DNA from 2 places in the Clostridium algidicarnis genome. Region 2 is predicted to be linked to the other one. Evidence: a T-box and tRNA genes for the amino acid it is inferred to sense, from the RefSeq annotation. Region 2 holds a T-box; the other holds one or more tRNA genes.

Region 1 (10,239 bases), 340 kb from region 2:
TCTTCCTTTAAGATCTTTATCGTATTCTTTTATGGATTCTAATATTAATGCCATACCTCCTGATACATGTGGTGCTGACATTGATGTACCACTCATAGTTTCGTATCTATTATTATTAACTGTAGAGAATATATTTCCACCTGGTCCAGCAATTTGAGGTTTAAAATCTAAGTTAGGAGCTGTACCCCAAGATGTGCTATCATCATAGTCTCCTGAATTAGGATTTTCTCCACTTATTGTATCTCCTGTGAATTTAAATTTAACATCTTCTTTATTTTTCAATCTTTTAGTTGCTTCTGCTCCTGCTTTATTTCCAACAAATATGGCAGGTATAGTTATACTTCCTTCAGTAGCCATATTAATTAAAGCCTCTCCACCCGCACTAGTATTAAACATTACGACTCCACATGCTCCTGCCTTTTGAGCATTAATTATCTTTTCTGTAAAGGCTAAATCTCCTCTTTCTATCAGTGCAACTTTATCTTTTAATTCTTTGCCTACAAAGTCTTCAGGTTTTCCAACTCCACAACTTACAAGACTTAATTCTTTATTATCTTCAAATTTAAAAGTATGTTCACTATATGCAGTCTTTAAAAATTCTTTTCCATTTGAATCTAAAAATGATGTAGCATAAGATGTAACATTTTGATTTTGAAAGTTTGCAACCATTAATGCATCTTTTGCTAAAGCTGGTGCCCCAACTGTAGATATATCCTTCATATTTTTATCTCTATATGGTGCTGTAGAGTAGCTAGAGTTTCCAGCTGAAACAACTACCATTACGCCTTTTTCTGTAGCATTTTTTATGGCTCTTTGCTCTGCATCATCATCATCTTGGAATCCAGATACAGACCCTAAACTCATGTTAATTACATCAGCGCCTAATGTGGCTGAGTCTTCTATAGCTGCAACTATATCATCACTAAATGCATATTTACCTCCAGGCCCATTAGAAAAAGCTTTCATAGCAAGTAATTGTGTCTCAGGTGCAACTCCTTGAACTGCTTGTCCAAGTTTTATCTCTTCTTCATTACCATCTGCACCTACAATTCCTGCCACATGCATACCATGACCGCCATCTTCTCTTGTATCTATTACATCATCATTTTTATCTGCGTAATTATATCCAAACGGTATCTTATCACTGAAATACGTATCAGTCCCTTTTTCAGCCTTTAATATATTATTATTTTTTATTTCTTCTGCCTTATCTTTATTTAACTTTAATTTAGAACTATCTTTTGGATTCTTTAAATCTTTGTGCTCGTAATCAATGCCTGTATCAATTATAGATACTAGCATTCCTTCTCCTTTGATGTTATATTTCGTCCATGCATCAAAAGCCTGTGTTAAACCTTTAGCATAATTTATTTGTGGTTCATAACGGTTGGCTTCTTTTACACTCTTTACTCCATCTAATTCTTTTAAATCTTCTATTTCTTTACGTTTAACATTCATACTAAATCCATTAACAAGGTTTCCATAACTATGTCTTATTTCTGCTCCCTCAAGCTTTTCTGCTTCATCTTTAGTTTCTTTTTGAGCCTCTTTTACTTCATTAATAATCTCCGTTGATGCGGCAATACCTTGTGGCATTCTCTCAGCTGCAGGTTTTTCATCTAGTTCTACTATAATTCTTATAACTTCCTCCGGATCTTCTTCATGTAATTCTATCTTCCTTTTATCCTCAGATAAAAGTTCTTTTAGTTGACTTTGCATACTTGCAATCTGTTCCGTACTCAAAGCCATATTTTCTTGAGTCTGTGCCCCTACTTTGCTAGAACTACTAAAGACTAGGGATAATGAAAATGCAATAGTTAAAAACTTTGACATACTCTTTCTAAATTCTTTTTTCACTAAATCGTCCCCCTCCTATAAAATAAATTTTATAATAACTATAAAAAAATATAGTTTTTATCATTATTAGCTCTACAATAAACTTAAAATTCTAATTAAATTAATATTAATTTGTTTAAAGTTGTATTTACTCTTTTAAATTAAAGTCCTATAAATTTAAAGTTCTCTTCCTTTAAATACCTAATTATCTCAGGTAACGCCTCTACAGTTGTTTCTTTGGAGGATGAGTCATGCAAAAGTATTATTACCTTATCTTTATTTGAAACAGTCTCCTTGATTTTTTGAAGCTGGGCTTCTACTGGTACATTGTTATATTCAGAATCACCATTTAGGGCGTTCCAATCTATATATTTAATATTCATATTCTTTAATATATCTTTATATGCATCTTTGTAATCTTCAAAGGATCCCCCTGGAAATCTAAAAAAGTCGCTTTTATAATCTTCTCCTAAGATATCCTTTAAAACTCTCTCTGTACTTTCTACTTCATTTGTAAAGTTCTCTTTTGATGAATAAACTATATTAAAATCATGAGTATAAGAATGATTGCCGATTGAATGTTTTTTTAATCTTATATCTTTAATTATTTCTTTATTACTTTTTGCTCTTTCCCCTGTTATAAAGAATGTAGCATTAATATGATTTTCTTCTAATATATCTAAAATCTTAGGTGTTATATTGCTACTTGGACCATCATCAAAAGTTAAATATGCGATTTTGTCATTTTCTAAAATTATATCCTTTTCATCCTTTGGTTCTTCTTCATAGGCTTCATCCATAAATTTAGCTTCTTTGGATTTAACATTATTATATTCTGATACTACACTATTCTTTTGATCTATCTTTCTTGATCTATAAGAAAATAAATAACTGCCTAATATAGTACTTATGATGTATATTGAAATTAAAAATATAACATACCTCAAATTATGTTTCATATCATTACCTCTTAACAGTGATATCTACAACCCAATACTTACACTTCCATATTGATGTTCAATTCTGAATCTTCAATATTTCTTTAAATTATATCATTATAATTGCTACCTTTGAATATGTTTCGTTTTGCAAATATCTGTATATTTTTTAAAATATATTTATATAATTCTATATATGTCTATACTTTTCCATACTTTTCTCTTATATTATCTAAAACTTTATCTATACTCTCTTTATCCATCATTTTTTTATCATCTTTTAATGAAAGTAAGCTAAGTTGTTCTATATAAGTATCTGTCAAATTACTTAAATTTATACCTAAAAGTCTAATTGGTTCCCCTTTCCAACACTTGTCGAAAAGTTCTGTTGCTATCTTATATATTATTTTTGTTGAATTGGTTGGATTTAATATCTTTTTTTGATGAGAATAGCTTTTGAATTCATTGGTTTTTATATTTATACCTATGGAATAACAATATTTATTATTTTTCCTTAATCTATATGAAACCTTATCCGATAACTCTAAAATTACCCTATGAGCCTTTTCTCTATGCAATAAGTCTGTAGCTAATGTAGTTTCATTACTAATATTTTTAATATCTTCTTCATCATATTCTACTTTGCTAAAATCTATTCCATTTGCATAGTTCCATATAAGTTCTCCCATACTCTTTAATTTATCCTTAATTAAGGCTTTATCACTAGTAGCTAGCTCCCCTATGGTATATATGTACATTAAATTCAAGGTCTTTTTTGCACTTTTACCTACCATAAATAATTCTTCTACAGGAAGATGCCATAACTTCATTTCTATTTCTTCTTTAAATATTGTATTAACCTTATCAGGCTTCTTTAGTTCAGATGCCATCTTTGCTAATAATTTATTTGTAGCTACACCAATACTTACTGTAAAATTAAATTTTTCTTTTATTTTCTTTCTTATTATTTCAGCTAACTTTAAAGCATCCTCCCTTTTATTAAGGCCCATGTCTAAAAAGCATTCATCTATAGAATACTTTTGGATATAAGGAGTATAATTATGTAAAAATTCAAACATATCCTTACTATATTTTTCATAAATTTTAAAGTTGGGAGGAATTACAATTAAATCATTGCACTTTTTTCTAGCCGAATATAAACTTTCACCGGTGATTATTCCGTAATATTTTGCTTTATCTGACTTAGCTAAAACGACTCCTCTTCTACTGTTTTCATCTCCTCCTATTACAGATGGTACAAGCCTTATATCTAATTTTTCTCCATTTTTAAGTCTATCTGCTGCGCTCCAAGATAAATAAGCTGAATTAACATCTATATGAAATATTATCTTTTCCATATCACAACTCCTATATTTATATTAATATTTTTTATTATGATTATATCATTAAAGCTTTTGATATTTAAGAACCTTTGTTTCTTTTGTAATTTCCTGTAGCTAATTAATACTTAATGAAATTAATTAATGTATCCTATAAAAAAACTATTGCATTATCTTTTAATATACGGTATAATTCTAATTGTTGCTTAGGGGTATAGCTCAATTGGTAGAGTAGCGGTCTCCAAAACCGTTGGTCGTAGGTTCGAGCCCTACTACCCCTGCCAGAATAAAAAGCTTATGAACATAAATGTTCATAAGCTTTTTTTATTATTTATTTAGATTAACATTTTTATACCTTTTATTAATATTAATCTATAGTTATGAATACATTACAATTAATTTATATTCTAAGGTAACTAAAAGAAGAATCCAAACCCACACCCACAAAAGAGTAGTAGCAATATAATCCAACTATCAAAATCATCATTACAATTATTTTGACAATTACATTTGTGACATCTATGATTACATCCACTGCCTTTTATTGATATATTTTGATTTATTATTAAGTTTTCTATAAACCGTATTCCTTCAGGATCATTGCAAAGTTGCCTTATTATCTCTTCATTCTTCATACATATATTCTCCCTTTATATATTTCAAGGAATATATAATAATTATGAATCAAATAAATGCACTTATTTATAATTATTATTACTCCTTAAGTACAATTAATGTTTCATATTATATATTATGAATGAAGGTTTCATTTGTTGACAAATTAATCGTTTTATACACAATTAAAAAGCCACCAGAATATTGAGCCGACCCCTAAAAGTTAGACCTAAAAATCTAGCAATTGGAGGTCGGTTTTTTATGGCAAAATATGATTATGAATTCAAGAAAAGAATTGTAAATTCATACATGAATGGTGAAGGGGGAAAAAACTTTTTAGCAAATAAGTATGGTGTAAAATCTTCTCGAGATGTTATGAAATGGATAAATGCTTTTAAATCGTTTGGTGATGAAGGCTTAATGCGTTCTAGAAAAAATAAAACATATACCTTCGAATTCAAATTTCATGTGGTAGAATTATATTTATCAACAGAGGTCTCTTATCAGGAGTTGGCTCTATCAGTTGGCATAAACAATCCACCATTAATTAATAAGTGGGTAAACGATTTTAGAATTGCTGGTCCTGATGCTTTACGACCCAAAAGAAAGGGGCGCCGTTCCAACAAAAACGCTTTGATAGAGAAAATCCAAATGAAGATCTTGAGCAAAGAATCCTTGAAATTAGAAAAGAAAACAAAGATTTTGGTTATCGTCGGATTTATGGAGAATTAAGAAAACAGGGACTCATTGTAAATAAAAAACGTGTTCAAAGAGTTGTTCAAAAGCTTGGGCTACAAGTTTCTTCGTTTACCAGAAAAAGCCGTAAATACAGTTCTTATAAAGGCAAGATGGGCAAGGTTGCTCCGAATAGAATTCACAGGAGATTTGATACTCATATTCAACACCAAAAGATTACAACAGACACCTCTGAATTTAAGTATTATGATATAGATGACAAAGGAAGAATGATCATCAAGAAGCTCTATCTGGATCCATTTATGGATATGTACAATAGAGAAATAATTAGCTATGCTATTTCACAACGACCATCTGCTGAGAATATAATGAATGCTTTAAATGAAGCCATAAAAATTACAAGCGATTGTAAATACAGGCGCACATTTCATTCAGATCAAGGATGGGCTTACCAAATGAAGGCTTATAGTTATAATCTGAATGAAAATAAAATATTCCAAAGTATGTCCCGGAAAGGAAACTGCCATGATAATTCAGTAATGGAAAACTTCTTTGGAATTATGAAACAAGAAATGTATTATGGTGTGGTTTATTATAGCTATGAGGAACTGAAAGAGACAATAGACAAATACATAAAGTATTATAACGAGAAACGAATTAAAGAGAAACTAGGATGGATGAGTCCTGTAGAATACAGACTTAGCCACTTAGCTGCATAAAATTATTGCATAGCAGTTAAAAACTACTACGCAATAAAGTCTAACTTAATGGGGTCACATCATATACTGATGGCTTTTTAATTTATAGTTAGATTATTTTGAAGCCTAAGTCTTTTACCTTTTCTTCTATAAGTTCAAAATTGTCAGTTCTCATTCTCACAACAATTTCCATAACATCTATAACGCTTTTTGGATCTACAACTACAAAGCTTATTATATCTGCATTATTTTCTGCAAGTACATTTGAAAGTTTTGAAATTTGTCCTGGAACATCATAAGCCATAACAGCTAATCTTTGTCCTTTATTTAACCCAAACAATAATGTAAACTGTTCAAATACTGCATGATGGGTTAATATACCCTCGAAATCTCCTTTATCGTTTATAACAGCAACAAAGGATATATTCATTATTTCTAAAAAGTATACTGCTTTTTCCATCTCCTCAACAGGTGATATTGTTGGTATATCTTTTCTCATAACCACTTCTACATTAAAATCTGACAAAAAGCATTGTTTATCTTCGCATTTTTCATAATAAAATTCATAAATCCTATCCTTGGATATTGCTCCATAAAACTTGTCGCCTTCTACTACTGGTAAAGATAAAAACTTATTTTCACTCATAATTTCAAGAGCCTGACCAATTGTAATTTTAGGACTCACTGTAATTAATTTTTCTTTAGACAACATTATGTTTTTTACTAACATTTCCCCATCTCCTTTTAAGTCAATTATCATAAAATTTAAGAATTAGTAATATATAGTTATTATACATTAAAACATTCTATAAATTCAAACTATTTCTTCAAATCATTTATATCTAAAGTATATTCCTTAACATCTTTGATATTTTTAGCGTCTTTAATGATTTTCATATTATCTTTTATTACATTTAGATAATCTTTATCTCCATTGTATTTTTCCATATAAATTATTTGAGAATTATTATCTTTCATTGTAGATTGAATATCTTCATTTGATGAATCACTTTTTTCTAAAATAATTATAGCCTTTTGATCTTTTAGTATACTATCCGAAATATTTTTATCAAACCTTTTTAATCGAACATTAGTTAAATTAAAGGAATTTAATCCATAATCAAATTCATCGCTACTTACAATTATTGAATAAGTATTTAGTTTACCGATTGCTTCTTTCATTTCTTCTTCCACTATAGAAATTTCTTTTAATTTCTTTTCATAATTCTTTTCATAAAATTGTCTATTAACAGGATCCTTTTCTTCTATGGAATTTTTTATATTAGATAATGCTATTTTATATTCCTCTATACCTAGCAAATAATAAGGATTTTCTTTTATTTCTTTATCACCATATTTTCTAGGATTATCAAGTAAATTTAGTTTTACCCCTCTTGAAACATTTACTGTTGATAATTTATCTTTTTTTAGTTTAGCTGTGAATACATCAATCCAAGGTTCTAAATTAGCTCCATTATAAAAAAACAAATCTTTTTTTTCTATATTATTTATTGAGTCTTCGGTATAATTATATTCCAATATGTCTTGTTCAGTTTTAAACATATATTCAACATTATGTTTATCACCGGTTATATCTTTTACAATATAATAAAGAGGCTTGCTTGTAACAACAATATTTAAATACTTTTCACTACTTTCTTTTTCTCCAACAATTGCTGAACTTTTGACTATTCCAAATCTATAAGTAGCAGCAAAGATTACTATTACTATTACATTAATAGTAACTATTCCATATATGAATTTTTTCATCAATTTTTCACCTCAAAAGATATAGTATTTTAAAAATATATAAACAAACTTATATATTTCTTTGTTAGTGTTGTGATTTAAATAATTTTTTATACACACTAATTATACGTTAACTTATTAAATAAAGATACAAAAATCATTTTATCTTCTCATACAATGTGGTAATATATATTTCATATGTTCATATTAAACTTCCTAATATCTATATAATATATTATATAGATATTACGCCTCTTTCTTTTTCATGTCTTTTGATATAAAATATTCATGTGTGTTTAATTTTACTTTTAGGAGGTGATGGTGATTATATCACCATTTTTATGGACTTTATTGTAAATAATGTAGAAGAAACTTTAAATATAGGCGAGCAAATAGGTAATCTTTGTAGCGTTGGAGATATTATATGTGTAGTAGGTGATTTAGGTGTTGGCAAAACCCACCTTTCTAAGGGTATAGCTAAGGGGTTAGGTATTAAAGGTCATATTACTAGTCCTACCTTTACTATTGTAAATGAGTATGATAGCGGAAGATTAAAGCTATATCATTTTGATGTATATAGAGTCAATGATCCTGATGAAATTTATGAGCTAGGTTTTGATGAGTATATATTTGATAACGCAGTAAGTGTTATCGAATGGGCTGACTATATAAAAGCTCTTATACCAAAAGAACATTTAAGAATAGTATTATCTAAACTTAATGACTTAGGTGAAGATGTAAGAAATATTGAAATTATATCTAATGGAGACAGATATAATTATATAAAGGAGATTAAAATATGAAGGTACTTAGCGTAGATTCATCTAGCTCAACGGCTAGTGTTGCAATTTTAGAAGATGATAAATTACTTGGAGAAATAAATTTTAATTATAAAAAACAGCATTCAGTGTTACTACTAACCATGATAGATACTTTATTAAACAGTATTTCATTAGATATATCTGAAATAGATGGATTCGTTATATCAAAAGGTCCAGGCTCTTTTACAGGGCTTAGAATTGGAATGGCAACTATAAAAGGTTTAAGCTTTTCATCAAACAAACCTTTTATTTCAGTATCTTCCTTAGACGCATTAGCTCGTAATATCTACGGCTTCTCTGGTATTATATGTCCAATTATGGATGCACTTAGAGATAACGTTTATACTAGTCTATATACGTATGAAAATGAAAATCTTATTCAAATCATGGATTATGCTTCCCTATCTATAGATGAATTAATAATTCACTTAAAGACTTATAATAAAGAAGTTTGTTTTGTAGGAGATGCTACAAGTTTGCACAAGGATAAATTAATGACTCAACTACCTAAAGTTATATTTGCCCCTTCTGATCTTAATTATATAAGAGCAGCTTCATTAGGTGTTATAGGTGTTACTAAATTAAGCAATGGTGAAAATGATGATATAAACAACTCTGCTCCTGTGTACCTTATAAAATCTCAAGCTGAAAGAGAATATGATGAAAAACAGTTGTTTCTAGGTCATGAGTAATATAAAGATTTCTCCTATGACCTATGAAGATATAGATGATGTTTTAGCTATTAGTTTTTTAAGTTTCCCTATTTCATGGAGCAGAGAGTCATTTTTAACTGAGCTTGAAAATAACTTTTCTTATTATGTGGTAGCAAAATCTGATGACGTTATTGTTGGTTTTGGAGGCACTTGGATCATTATTGACGAATCTCATATAACCAACATAGCAGTACATCCAAGCTTTCGAGGTATTGGAATTGGCGAGTTAATATTAAAGTCTCTTATAGATTTAGGTAAACCTCACTTTATATCTTCTATGACTTTAGAGGTACGTGCCTCAAATGTTGTAGCCATATCATTATATAACAAGTTTGATTTCAAAGAAGAAGGAAGACGAAAAAGGTATTATGAGGATAATGGTGAAGATGCCCTTATATTATGGAAAAGAAACTTTTAGATTATAGTATCTAATTTAAGCATACCCATTAAACCTACAAAACTCTTTATAATTAGTGATTTATTGCACTATAACATAAAAAGGCTAGCATAACGCTGGCCTTTTTATGTTAATTTAAAGTTCATTTATCTCTTATTCATTAAATATTTTCTTTTGAATATTTCTTTTTCTCTAAGATTACCTCTTCTTTATGAACAAGTGAAGATACATTTTTGTATACTCCAAGAGTAACTAGTGATACTAATATCCCCTTTAATAAATTAAACGGTACTACAGACCAAATTATAAAGGTTTTTAAATCTATTATATTTCCATTAAGTTTTGTTCCCATACCTATTAGTGTATCTAAAGGTAATTTAAACACCTTTGCATAGGTTGGTATCAATATAAAGTAATTTATTAATGATGCTACTGT
Region 2 (10,239 bases):
ATATTCTTGCCCATGATTAAAGATAAGGTCTGTTCACTATCTATATTAAAATTGCTTAAACTATCTTTTCCCTTGCTTTGTGAAAAATTCATTAAAAACTTTACGGTTTCGTTTAATTGAAGGTTTTCTTTATTAACCAGATTTAAAATCTTTTCAAGGTTATCTCCAGTTAGATTATTTAAACTTAACATAGTTTCTGTAACATTTTGTGAGATGTTTGCTATATTTTGCTTAAACTCAACAAAAGATTTTGGCTCAGTTTCTTTTTGTATAAAATTTGATAAGTTATTAACTTCATTTTCTGTTAAAATGAGTTCTTTTGGAAATATTTCTTTAAGTTCAATTTTTATTTGATCCTTACTATTTAAAATTTGATCTTCCACTGCATTTATCAAAGTAGAAAGATTCCTAATTCCCTCTTCATCAAAGTCTCCTTTAGATATATCTATTAACATATCATCTACATTTATGTTGTCAATCTTTAATACTTCTTGTATGCTTTTTAAAATGTTCTCTTTAGTGAACTTATTTAGTGATGACATTAAATCACTTATAGAATCTTTATTGAAATTTACATCCATATTTAAAGTATCTTTTATTCCTTTAGAAAGTATTGCTTCTACCTCTTTTTCATTAAGGCTTCCCCTTTCTACCACTTGTGTTTTAATTATAGATGATTCTTCCACCTCTATATTGGCTGAATCTTTAGCAATACCATTTTCTTGTTTTACATCTTCAATTGCGAGTAGCTTTTCCATATCTTTTAACAAATCATAAAGCTTACTATCTTCCTTAAATATATTTTTAAAACCTTCTATAGTTTCTTTATCTAAAGTCAGATCATTTTCCATCATAAACATTAAATCCTCTATAGATAACTCTTTAAATTTAGAAAAGGATTCTTTTAAAACCTTTTCTATGTTTTTTCCTTGTTCACTGTTTATATCTATGGATTTACTATTTAAATATTTTAATATAAATTCTCTTTCTTTTGAAGGATCAGACAATACATTTTCTTTAAAATCTATTAATGTTTTAACTTTTGAAATATTTTCTTTATTCAGCTCTATATTATGTTTTAACATCTTAACTAATATTTCTCCATCTGCTTTGGTAAGACCATTTTCTTCTAATATTAAGTCGATGGATCCTTTAAAATTATCTTCTAATGCTACTTCTGACTTTAAGATTTTTATCTTAAGCTTGTTATCTTCAAATCCTTCTACTACAAACTTTCTTATTCCTTTATAATCCAAGTCTATATTTTCATCTATTTGTGCTTCAAATTGCCATCCATCTATCATCCTTAAAGTAACTTCATCTTTAGAATCTCCATATGCTACAACTCTTGCTGAAAAACTTTCTCCATTTTGAAATGTAAGTTTTGAGGTAAGTTTTTTATTATTAGTTCCATAAGGATTATTTACATTAATCATATTTCCCATAGTTCATCCTCCAGATTAAATTTATCTATATGTTTTAAATTAAGAATCATTTCATTGAAACCTTAATTTAAAGGTATTATGACACTTAATAGCTATTTTTAAGCTTCTATTTATTATCGTTTAAATTAAGTTTTTCTGAAGATTATACTATATGACTACACAAAACAAACTAATTCTATAACTAAAATAAACTACTTTCTTAAAAGAAAGTAGTTTAAAATTAATTTTTCTAAGTATTATCAGAGCGCGTTAACATTTTTAATACTATCTGTAAATTTAAGCCGCATACTTTTGTAAAAATAGAGGTATTTCACTATAATCTGCATTTATATTTATATAAAACTCCAACTTATAATTGTGAGCCAACTTTTCCATCTTCAAAAATAAATGTGCGGCATCTTCTAAGTTTCCAGAAATAATGTTACACAGACCATCTATAAAGATAGTTTCTATATCATAGTCTTCTGAAAGTATGCCGCACAAAAAACCGTACATTTCATTATAATCTTTTAATTTAAAGTCATCTGTAATAATCATTCTAATCCTAGAATCTAGATTAAACATGGGCCCCTTATCATCATCTATATATATAACAGTACCTTTTGCTTTTTCAGCTTTAGCGTTTGCAAGTTTTATTAATGATTTGGTTTTTCCTGTACCTCTTTGGCTGCAAAATACATGTATCATCTTAACCACCCCTTTATTATATTTGAGAGAAAGTCACTTTGTTAATATAATTATATAATATTCAGAATATTATATCAATGAAGCTTCAAAACTTAATAAATTATTTACATTTTCCTCTACTTTAGTTAATTATACAAAAAAAGATTACTTCCTTAATTAGAAATAACCTTTGTTTTAAATGTTATACATAACTTTATTTTTACCTGCTCTTTTGCCCTTATATAATAATCTATCTGCAGTTTGGATCAAATTTATTATATTCTGACCATCTATAGGATAAAAAGATATACCAAAAGTTGCAGTTACAGCCTTATAATCTTCTACTAATGAATATTCATTATCTTCTATAGACTTTCTAATATTATCAACAATTTTATAAACACTTTTGAAATCTTCGCCTTGGTCTATATATAAAACAATCTCTTCTCCACCATACCTAGCTACAATATCTTTTGGACCTAAGCCTTTTTTTATTTCCTTTACTGTCTTTAGTAAAACTTCATCACCAAATTGATGCCCAAAAGAGTCATTAATCTTTTTAAAATCATCTAAATCAATCATAACTATAGCAAATCTACTACACTCATTCTCACTAATCTTATCATTTACAAAATTCATAAAATATTTTCGTGTGTAAATTCCAAGTAGGGGATCCATGTTTATCTGTCTTTGTATTTCCTTATACAAAATGTTGTTTTCAATAGCAATAGCAATTTGATTAGCTATAGAAGATATGAACTTCACATGATCTGGGTTAAAAAAATTACAAAGGCTATGCTCTAGAATCATATATCCCATAAACTTTTCTCTAAGATTTATAGGTACACCTATTGCGGAATGCATGTTGCCTCTATTTCTAGTATTAAAAATTGTTTCTTTAGAATTTAAGATAAAAGGTTTCCCACTTTTTATCTTTTCAATATAAAAATTTTCTTCAAATATTAAGTATGCTTCTTCCATATTACTGGCTTTTATTATGATTTCACCGTTTTCTTCTAAATAAATAGAAGAATAAGTTGCACCTAATATACCTATTATCATATCATTTATCATAGGTATTAGATTTTCATTACTTAAATATGAATTTATATATTTACTTATTTCTACTATATTAACGAGGGCATCAAGACTTTTTTCTAAGCTTATATTTTTTTCACTCAGCATTTGAATTTGTGTTTCTGCAAAGTTTTGGTATATTTCAAATTCTTCTAGTGACTTTTCATACTTTTCTTTATAACCTTCCATTTTTTCTTCTCCAAAATTAGTCTTATTATTAACCTTATCCATGGTTTAATAATAAAATAATTTATTTATCTATAGTTAATAAATTGAAGTTCTATCCCAAAATCTTTTCCTTTTAATAAAGCCATAACAGCTTGCAAGTCATCTTTGTTTTTTCCTGTAATTCTTAACTCATCATCTAATATTTGTGTTTGTACCTTTATTTTACTTGATTTTATTTCAGATACTATAAGCTTTGATTTTTCTTTGTCTATGCCATTTACAATTTTGCCCACTTGTCTTACGGTTCCCATAGTAGCATCTTCCACTTTTTCAAAATCTAAAGCTTTTGCTGAAATACCCCTTTTTATAAGCTTTGCCTTCAATATTTCTATTACAGCTTTTAATCTAAAGTCATCTTCAGAAGCTATTTTAATTTCATTCTTTACAAGTTCAACTGTAGACTTACTACCTTTAAAATCATATCGTTGACTTATTTCCTTTAAAGTTTGATTTATAGCATTATCCACTTCTTGCATATCAACTTTTGATACTACATCAAAAGAATAATTACTTGCCAATACTTTCTCCCCCTTTGTGTATAATCTTATGATTTTACCTAATACTTATAGTTTAAAATACTTCCAATATATAATCAACCATTTATTTGTTTAATTATAGCAATATTATATCATATATACCTTTATTATTGAAATTTTATATCATTAAAGTAGATTGAATAATTAATTAATTTCATATTGAAATATTATAACTATATGTTATAATATCATTATGAGCTTGGCTCTATATATTATATGGGTCCAATTTAATGAGGTAATTTCCCTTCCTTTGATCAAGGGAAGAAGTTATCTATAAATTAACCCTTTGATCACAAGGAGGTTTGTAAAATGGAAGATAAAAATATTGTATGTAAAGATTGTGGAAAAGAATTTGTTTTTACAGCTGGAGAGCAAGAATTCTTTAAAGAAAAAGGATTTGAAAATGATCCTGTAAGATGCCCTGATTGTAGACGAGCAAGAAAAGCTGAAAGAAACAATAGATAAGAGAATATAAACTTTATTTTCTCATGAGTTCTAGGACTAATTTATTTATAAATTAGTCCATTTTTTTATATTTAACTTGTCCTATTTTCCCTTTTATACTATTCTATGAGTTTCTACTACCTTTATTAAAGGTAATGCAATTATTATACCTACAAATACCTGTAGTATATTCCCTGGTATATCATAAGAAGATACTATAAGCGCCTTCATAAATGTTATGCCCTCGCCTAAAAACAGCATCTTTATTAAGGCTCCTGATATAAAATATGCACCTATCATAAATATCCCAGATACTAAAAATGCAAAGGCATATTTTAATGTGGATTTATTCTCCCCCCTTTCAATTATCCATCCTGCTATAAGTACCATTGAACCTTTAATAATAAATGTAAAAGGTGCCCAATAAGTATACCCATGAAGTATATCAAACAAAAACATTCCTAATGCTGAGGATACAGCACCTTTCTTCTTACCTAATAAGATAACTGATATAAATATAATACTATCTCCTATATGAATAACTCCATTATAAGATGGTATTGTTATAAGAGAGGTTCCTAAAAGTACAATTGATGACATAAGCGCCATGTAAATTAAATCCCTTATTTTACTTTGTGTCTTTGCTATTTTGTTATCTCTTTTCTTTTCCATCACCATTCCCCCTAAAATAATATTGTAAATATAATTACCTTTCCTATATATATACTATTCCCTAATTACCACTAATTCAAATATATGTAACACATTTATTGTTTCAAGTTCTATTAATATAAATATGTTTATTGTATATTGACATAATTATTAAATAGTACTATTATAGACTCAATACAATTAACAATGTATATTAAAATCCCAATAATTTAAAACTTTAAAGAGAAGTAAGTAAGTTTAAAAACAGATTTTAAGAGAGTTATGGATGGTGGAATCATAATAGTCATGTTTAAACCCAATGGGTCTCTTTTGTGCTTAAATGAATTTTAGTACTTTAAGCCGTGCATCTTACGTTAAAAGGATAAAGATATGATAGTATCTTTAAAAGATGAGGATTATTTCCTCAAATTAGGTGGTACCGCGGTTATACAAGCGCCCTATGATTTTTTCATAGGGTGTTTTTTATATCCAGGTATATAAATACTAAAAGTTAGCTATTCTATATTTAGATACATTATAGGTATTCTAGAGTACCTATATATAATAATCTATAAAACTTAAAGGAAGTGTAACTTATGGAAGATACAAAAAAAATTATATTCAGCGGAATAAAACCCTCTGGAGATTTAACACTTGGTAATTACTTGGGAGCTATAAAAAACTGGGTAAAACTTCAAGATCAGTATGACTGCTATTTTTGCGTTGCAGATTTACATGCAATAACTGTAAGGCAAGAACCTAAGGATCTTAGACGAAGAACTTTAGAAATCTTATCTATATATATATCTTCAGGCATAGATCCAGAAAAAAATACTCTTTTTATCCAATCTCATGTCCCTGCTCACTCTGAAGCTTCATGGCTACTAACTTGTTCTAGTTACATGGGTGAACTTGGACGTATGACTCAATTTAAAGATAAATCTCAAAAGTATGGTGAGTCTATAAGTGCTGGTCTTTTTAATTATCCAATTCTTATGGCAGCAGATATACTTTTATATAATGCAGATTTAGTTCCAGTAGGTATAGATCAAAAACAACACTTAGAACTTGCAAGAGATATAGGCGAAAGATTTAATAATTTATATAGTCCTACTTTCACTATCCCTGATGGATATATACCTACATCTGCAGCCAAAATAATGGACCTTCAGGATTCCTCTAAAAAGATGTCTAAATCTGAAGATAATCCTAATGGATATATTTTAATAATGGATCCACCTGAAGTTATTAAGAAAAAAATAAGTAGAACTGTAACAGATAGTATTGGAATAGTTAACTACTCTGATGATCAACCTGGCATTAAAAACTTAATAAATATATTAAGTTCTATAAAAGGTATTTTACCTAAAGACATCGTTAAAAACTATGAAGGTCTTGGCTATTCCGACTTAAAAAAAGATGTTGCCGAAGCTATAATTTGCGAGCTTTTACCTATTCAAACTAAAATAAATGAATTAATGAGTAATAAAACTTACCTAGAAGAGATATATAAAAAAGGTGCAGAAAAAGCTAACTATGTAGCTAATAAAACCTTAAGAAAAATGCAAAAGAAAATAGGTTTAATTCCTAGGTAATATTGTTAACTTAAATAAGGTACGAAAACTAAATATAAGCCCATTAAATGTCTAATAATTTTATATTAGATTTTTAATGGGCCACTTCTTTTATCTCATAAACTTTTTAAAATTAAATTTATACGATCTTTGCAAAAGAAATATTTACAACATTTCTATAAATGCTGAAATTCTAGTTTTTACTTGTCCTATATCCGAAGATGAGTAGCTTGTTTCTAATGCCATATAAGGAATTTCTTTATCTTTTGTTACAAACTCTCTTATCTTTTTAGTCTCTACAGCGTAGGTATGACAGGCTTGGAGTACAACCTCTATAACCCCTTCTACTTTATACTCATCTATTAGTTCATTTAATAAGCTTATTCTATTATTATTAGGTGACATAACTGAGCAACCTATATTTATATACTTTTCTGTAAGTGCATCTATAGGATCAATACTTTCATCTACCAATCTACTTTTTTCCTTAACCCCAGAACAATTTTCATAGCATACTACAACTGCATTATTATTCTCTTCTATAGATTTTATAATCTTGTCTGCTACCCCTCCAATAGGACATCCTGTTATAAGTATTCTTTTAGCATTTTTACTTATTTTTCTTTGTCCATTTTCATAACTATGTTTTATATCTTCTATCATCTCTTTGAGACTTATATTTTGTTTATGCTTGTCCAAATTAAAGGATGATCCTTCTAATACTTTATGAATTTCATACCCACTGATTGGAGGCGGACATAGCTTTTGAAGATCATAAAACTCCTGTAATAATAGTCTTTCTTTATTCCTTGCTTTTATAGATTCTTTTATATCTTCTTTTGTGATAATAACATCAAAGTCATTTTCAAGTTTCTCTTTTAAATATAATATTTCATTTTTCCAAAGATTAAAAGAGTCTTTTCTCTCTAGATTTTGTGGTAACTGCATTACATGAACATTTTTTATTTCTCCTAAATATTCATACATCTTTTTCTTGCCATCACAAGTAGTTTCACCTACTATTAGATCTGCAAAATATGTGTAAGGGCAAGTTTTTGTAATTGCAAATCCATAGCTAGATTTAATAAGAGGGCATAAATTTTGTGGTAAATCTATCTCAGCATCTGATATAGGCTCATCACTCATTCCACATAGTGATACTGGAATTGCTCCTGCTGCAAATATAATTTCTACAGGAGTAAAGGTACAAAAGGTACCAACTATTTTTTTGCCTTCATCCTTTAATTCCTTAACTTTTATGAATCCATTTCTTCTCGCTTCACTAAACTCCTCGAATCCCTTAGGGTAATCTTCCATTTCCTTTATCTCCTTTTAATTTATATTTAACTTTTAATTTATATTAACATATAAAATAATCAAATCCTTATAGTACTTTTCTATACTATTTAACCACTCTATAGCTTATATTTATAATGCCATTTAAAACCTTTAAATACTTTTGTATATATTTTCTCATATCTAACATTTACTATTATTGAAAATTTCTTTTTTAACTGTTATAATTACTGTGTTTAGAATTAAAACCCTAACCTTAAATGGTCTAGGGTATAATCCTTAAAAACATAAGGAGGATTTTATAGTGAATCTTAAAGAAGAAATAGAAAAAAGACGAACCTTTGCCATAATCTCTCACCCAGATGCTGGTAAGACTACACTTACAGAAAAACTACTATTATATGGTGGAGCCATAAGACTTGCTGGTTCCGTTAAGGCTAGAAAGGCATCAAAGCATGCAACTTCAGATTGGATGGAGATAGAAAAACAAAGGGGTATTTCAGTAACTTCATCTGTAATGCAATTTAATTATGATGGATACTGTATAAATATATTAGATACACCTGGTCACCAAGACTTTAGTGAAGATACTTATAGAACTTTGATGGCCGCTGATAGTGCAGTAATGGTAATTGATGGTGCAAAAGGTGTTGAAGAACAAACAAGAAAGCTCTTCAATGTTTGTTCCTTAAGGAATATTCCAATATTTACTTTCATAAACAAAATGGATAGAGAAACTAGAGATCCTTTTGAACTTTTAGAGGAACTTGAAAACGAACTTGGGATAAAATCTTATCCTATGAATTGGCCTATAGGTTCCGGTCATGATTTTAAAGGCGTTTATGAAAGAGGCACTAATACTATACAAGTCTTTAATGGCAACAAAAGCCATGGTCAAACTAGAGTGGAATCAGTAAAAGAAAGTATAGATGATGATGTATTTAATGACCTTTTAGGTAAAAACCTTCACGATAAATTAATAGAAGACATCGAGCTTTTGGATATTGCCGGAGATGAATTCGATATAGAGAAGGTAAAAAAAGGAGAGTTATCCCCTGTTTTCTTTGGTAGTGCTATTACAAACTTTGGTATTGAACCATTTATTAAAAACTTTTTAGAGTTAACTTCTCCACCTTTATCAAGAAATTCAAATATAGGCGAAATAGATTCCTTTTCAGAGGACTTTTCAGCTTTTATATTTAAGATTCAAGCAAATATGAATCCTGCTCACAGAGATAGAGTTGCCTTTATGAGAATATGCTCTGGCCAGTTTAAAAAGGGCATGGAAATATTTCATATGCAAGGTAACAATAAAATAAAATTATCTCAGCCTCAACAATTTTTAGCTCAAGATAGAGAAGTTGTTGAAGAGGCGTTTTCAGGAGATATAATAGGTGTATTTGACCCAGGTATATTTAGTATAGGCGATACTCTTTGTAAAGCAGATAAAAAATTTAAATTTGAGGGAATACCTACCTTTGCGCCTGAATTCTTTGCAAGAATAAGACCTGTAGATTCAATGAAGAGAAAGCAATTTGTAAAAGGTATAACTCAAATAGCTCAAGAAGGTGCTATTCAAGTATTTAAAGAACTTTTTATAGGAATGGAAGAAATAATTGTAGGTGTAGTTGGTGTTCTACAATTTGAAGTTCTAGAATATAGACTTAACCATGAATATAATGTTGAAATAAAAATGGATAGACTAGCTTATAGATTTGTTAGATGGATAGAAAATAAAGATTTAGATATGGATAGCCTTAACTTAACAAGTGATACCAAAAGGGTAGTGGATTTAAAAGATAGACAAATTCTTATATTCCAAAATGATTGGGGTATAAATTGGGCTTTAGATCATAATAAAGGCCTTATATTATCAGATGTAGGTAAGGCTGACAATTAATCTTTTTCTAAAGTAAATAAAACCCCCTCAAAATATAATTTTGAGGGGGTTTTTATTTATTATTTAATTTAAGCTCTCCATAGTCCATGAAGATTACAATATTCTCTTACAGATACTATTTCTCCACATATAGTGAAAGTTGCTTCTGGCTTTTCACCTGGTTTTAAGTGTTTTCTATATACCTTGTTTTCTGTTATGATCTCTATCCACTCTATGTAGTGTTTATCCTCCATTGGGTGCTCTACAGATCCAACTTTAACAGTTACAACATCTTCATCTTTTTCAACTACAGGTACATGCTTTTCTTTTGCTGCATCTACAGTGTTTTCTTCCATAAGCTTCATAGGTTCTCCACAACATACTAATTCACCTGCTGATGCATGAACCATTTCCACAATATTTCCACATACATTACATTTATA

What was found. A T-box is a leader RNA that pairs with one kind of tRNA and senses whether it is charged. The one in region 2 lies ahead of trpS (tryptophan--tRNA ligase), so its partner is inferred to be a tRNA-Trp.
Region 1: it has a tRNA-Trp gene. The T-box ahead of trpS (tryptophan--tRNA ligase) is inferred to sense a tRNA for this amino acid. The anticodon was not compared.

Annotation. Positions count from the first base shown of each region.
Region 1 covers NZ_JNLN01000001.1:2,164,008-2,174,246, reverse strand. Annotated here, with positions in the region: gene BV55_RS0110350 (S8 family serine peptidase) at 1-1,857, opposite strand, end outside; gene BV55_RS0110345 (polysaccharide deacetylase family protein) at 1,998-2,795, opposite strand; gene BV55_RS0110340 (Y-family DNA polymerase) at 2,975-4,132, opposite strand; tRNA gene BV55_RS0110335 (tRNA-Trp) at 4,323-4,398, shown strand; gene BV55_RS0110330 (hypothetical protein) at 4,531-4,749, opposite strand; partial or broken gene BV55_RS15375 (IS3 family transposase) at 4,991-6,144, shown strand; gene BV55_RS0110315 (CBS domain-containing protein) at 6,233-6,853, opposite strand; gene BV55_RS0110310 (metal ABC transporter substrate-binding protein) at 6,943-7,893, opposite strand; gene tsaE (tRNA (adenosine(37)-N6)-threonylcarbamoyltransferase complex ATPase subunit type 1 TsaE) at 8,214-8,675, shown strand; gene tsaB (tRNA (adenosine(37)-N6)-threonylcarbamoyltransferase complex dimerization subunit type 1 TsaB) at 8,672-9,385, shown strand; gene rimI (ribosomal protein S18-alanine N-acetyltransferase) at 9,378-9,824, shown strand; gene BV55_RS0110290 (ECF transporter S component) at 9,964-10,239, opposite strand, start outside.
Region 2 covers NZ_JNLN01000001.1:1,822,572-1,832,810, reverse strand. Annotated here, with positions in the region: gene BV55_RS0108755 (hypothetical protein) at 1-1,445, opposite strand, end outside; gene BV55_RS0108750 (hypothetical protein) at 1,722-2,132, opposite strand; gene BV55_RS0108745 (sensor domain-containing diguanylate cyclase) at 2,307-3,377, opposite strand; gene BV55_RS0108740 (YajQ family cyclic di-GMP-binding protein) at 3,443-3,934, opposite strand; gene BV55_RS0108735 (zinc-ribbon domain-containing protein) at 4,262-4,417, shown strand; gene BV55_RS0108730 (ECF transporter S component) at 4,511-5,068, opposite strand; T-box leader at 5,277-5,511, shown strand; gene trpS (tryptophan--tRNA ligase) at 5,644-6,642, shown strand; gene BV55_RS0108720 (double-cubane-cluster-containing anaerobic reductase) at 6,787-7,938, opposite strand; gene BV55_RS0108715 (peptide chain release factor 3) at 8,219-9,817, shown strand; gene BV55_RS0108710 (desulfoferrodoxin) at 9,886-10,239, opposite strand, start outside.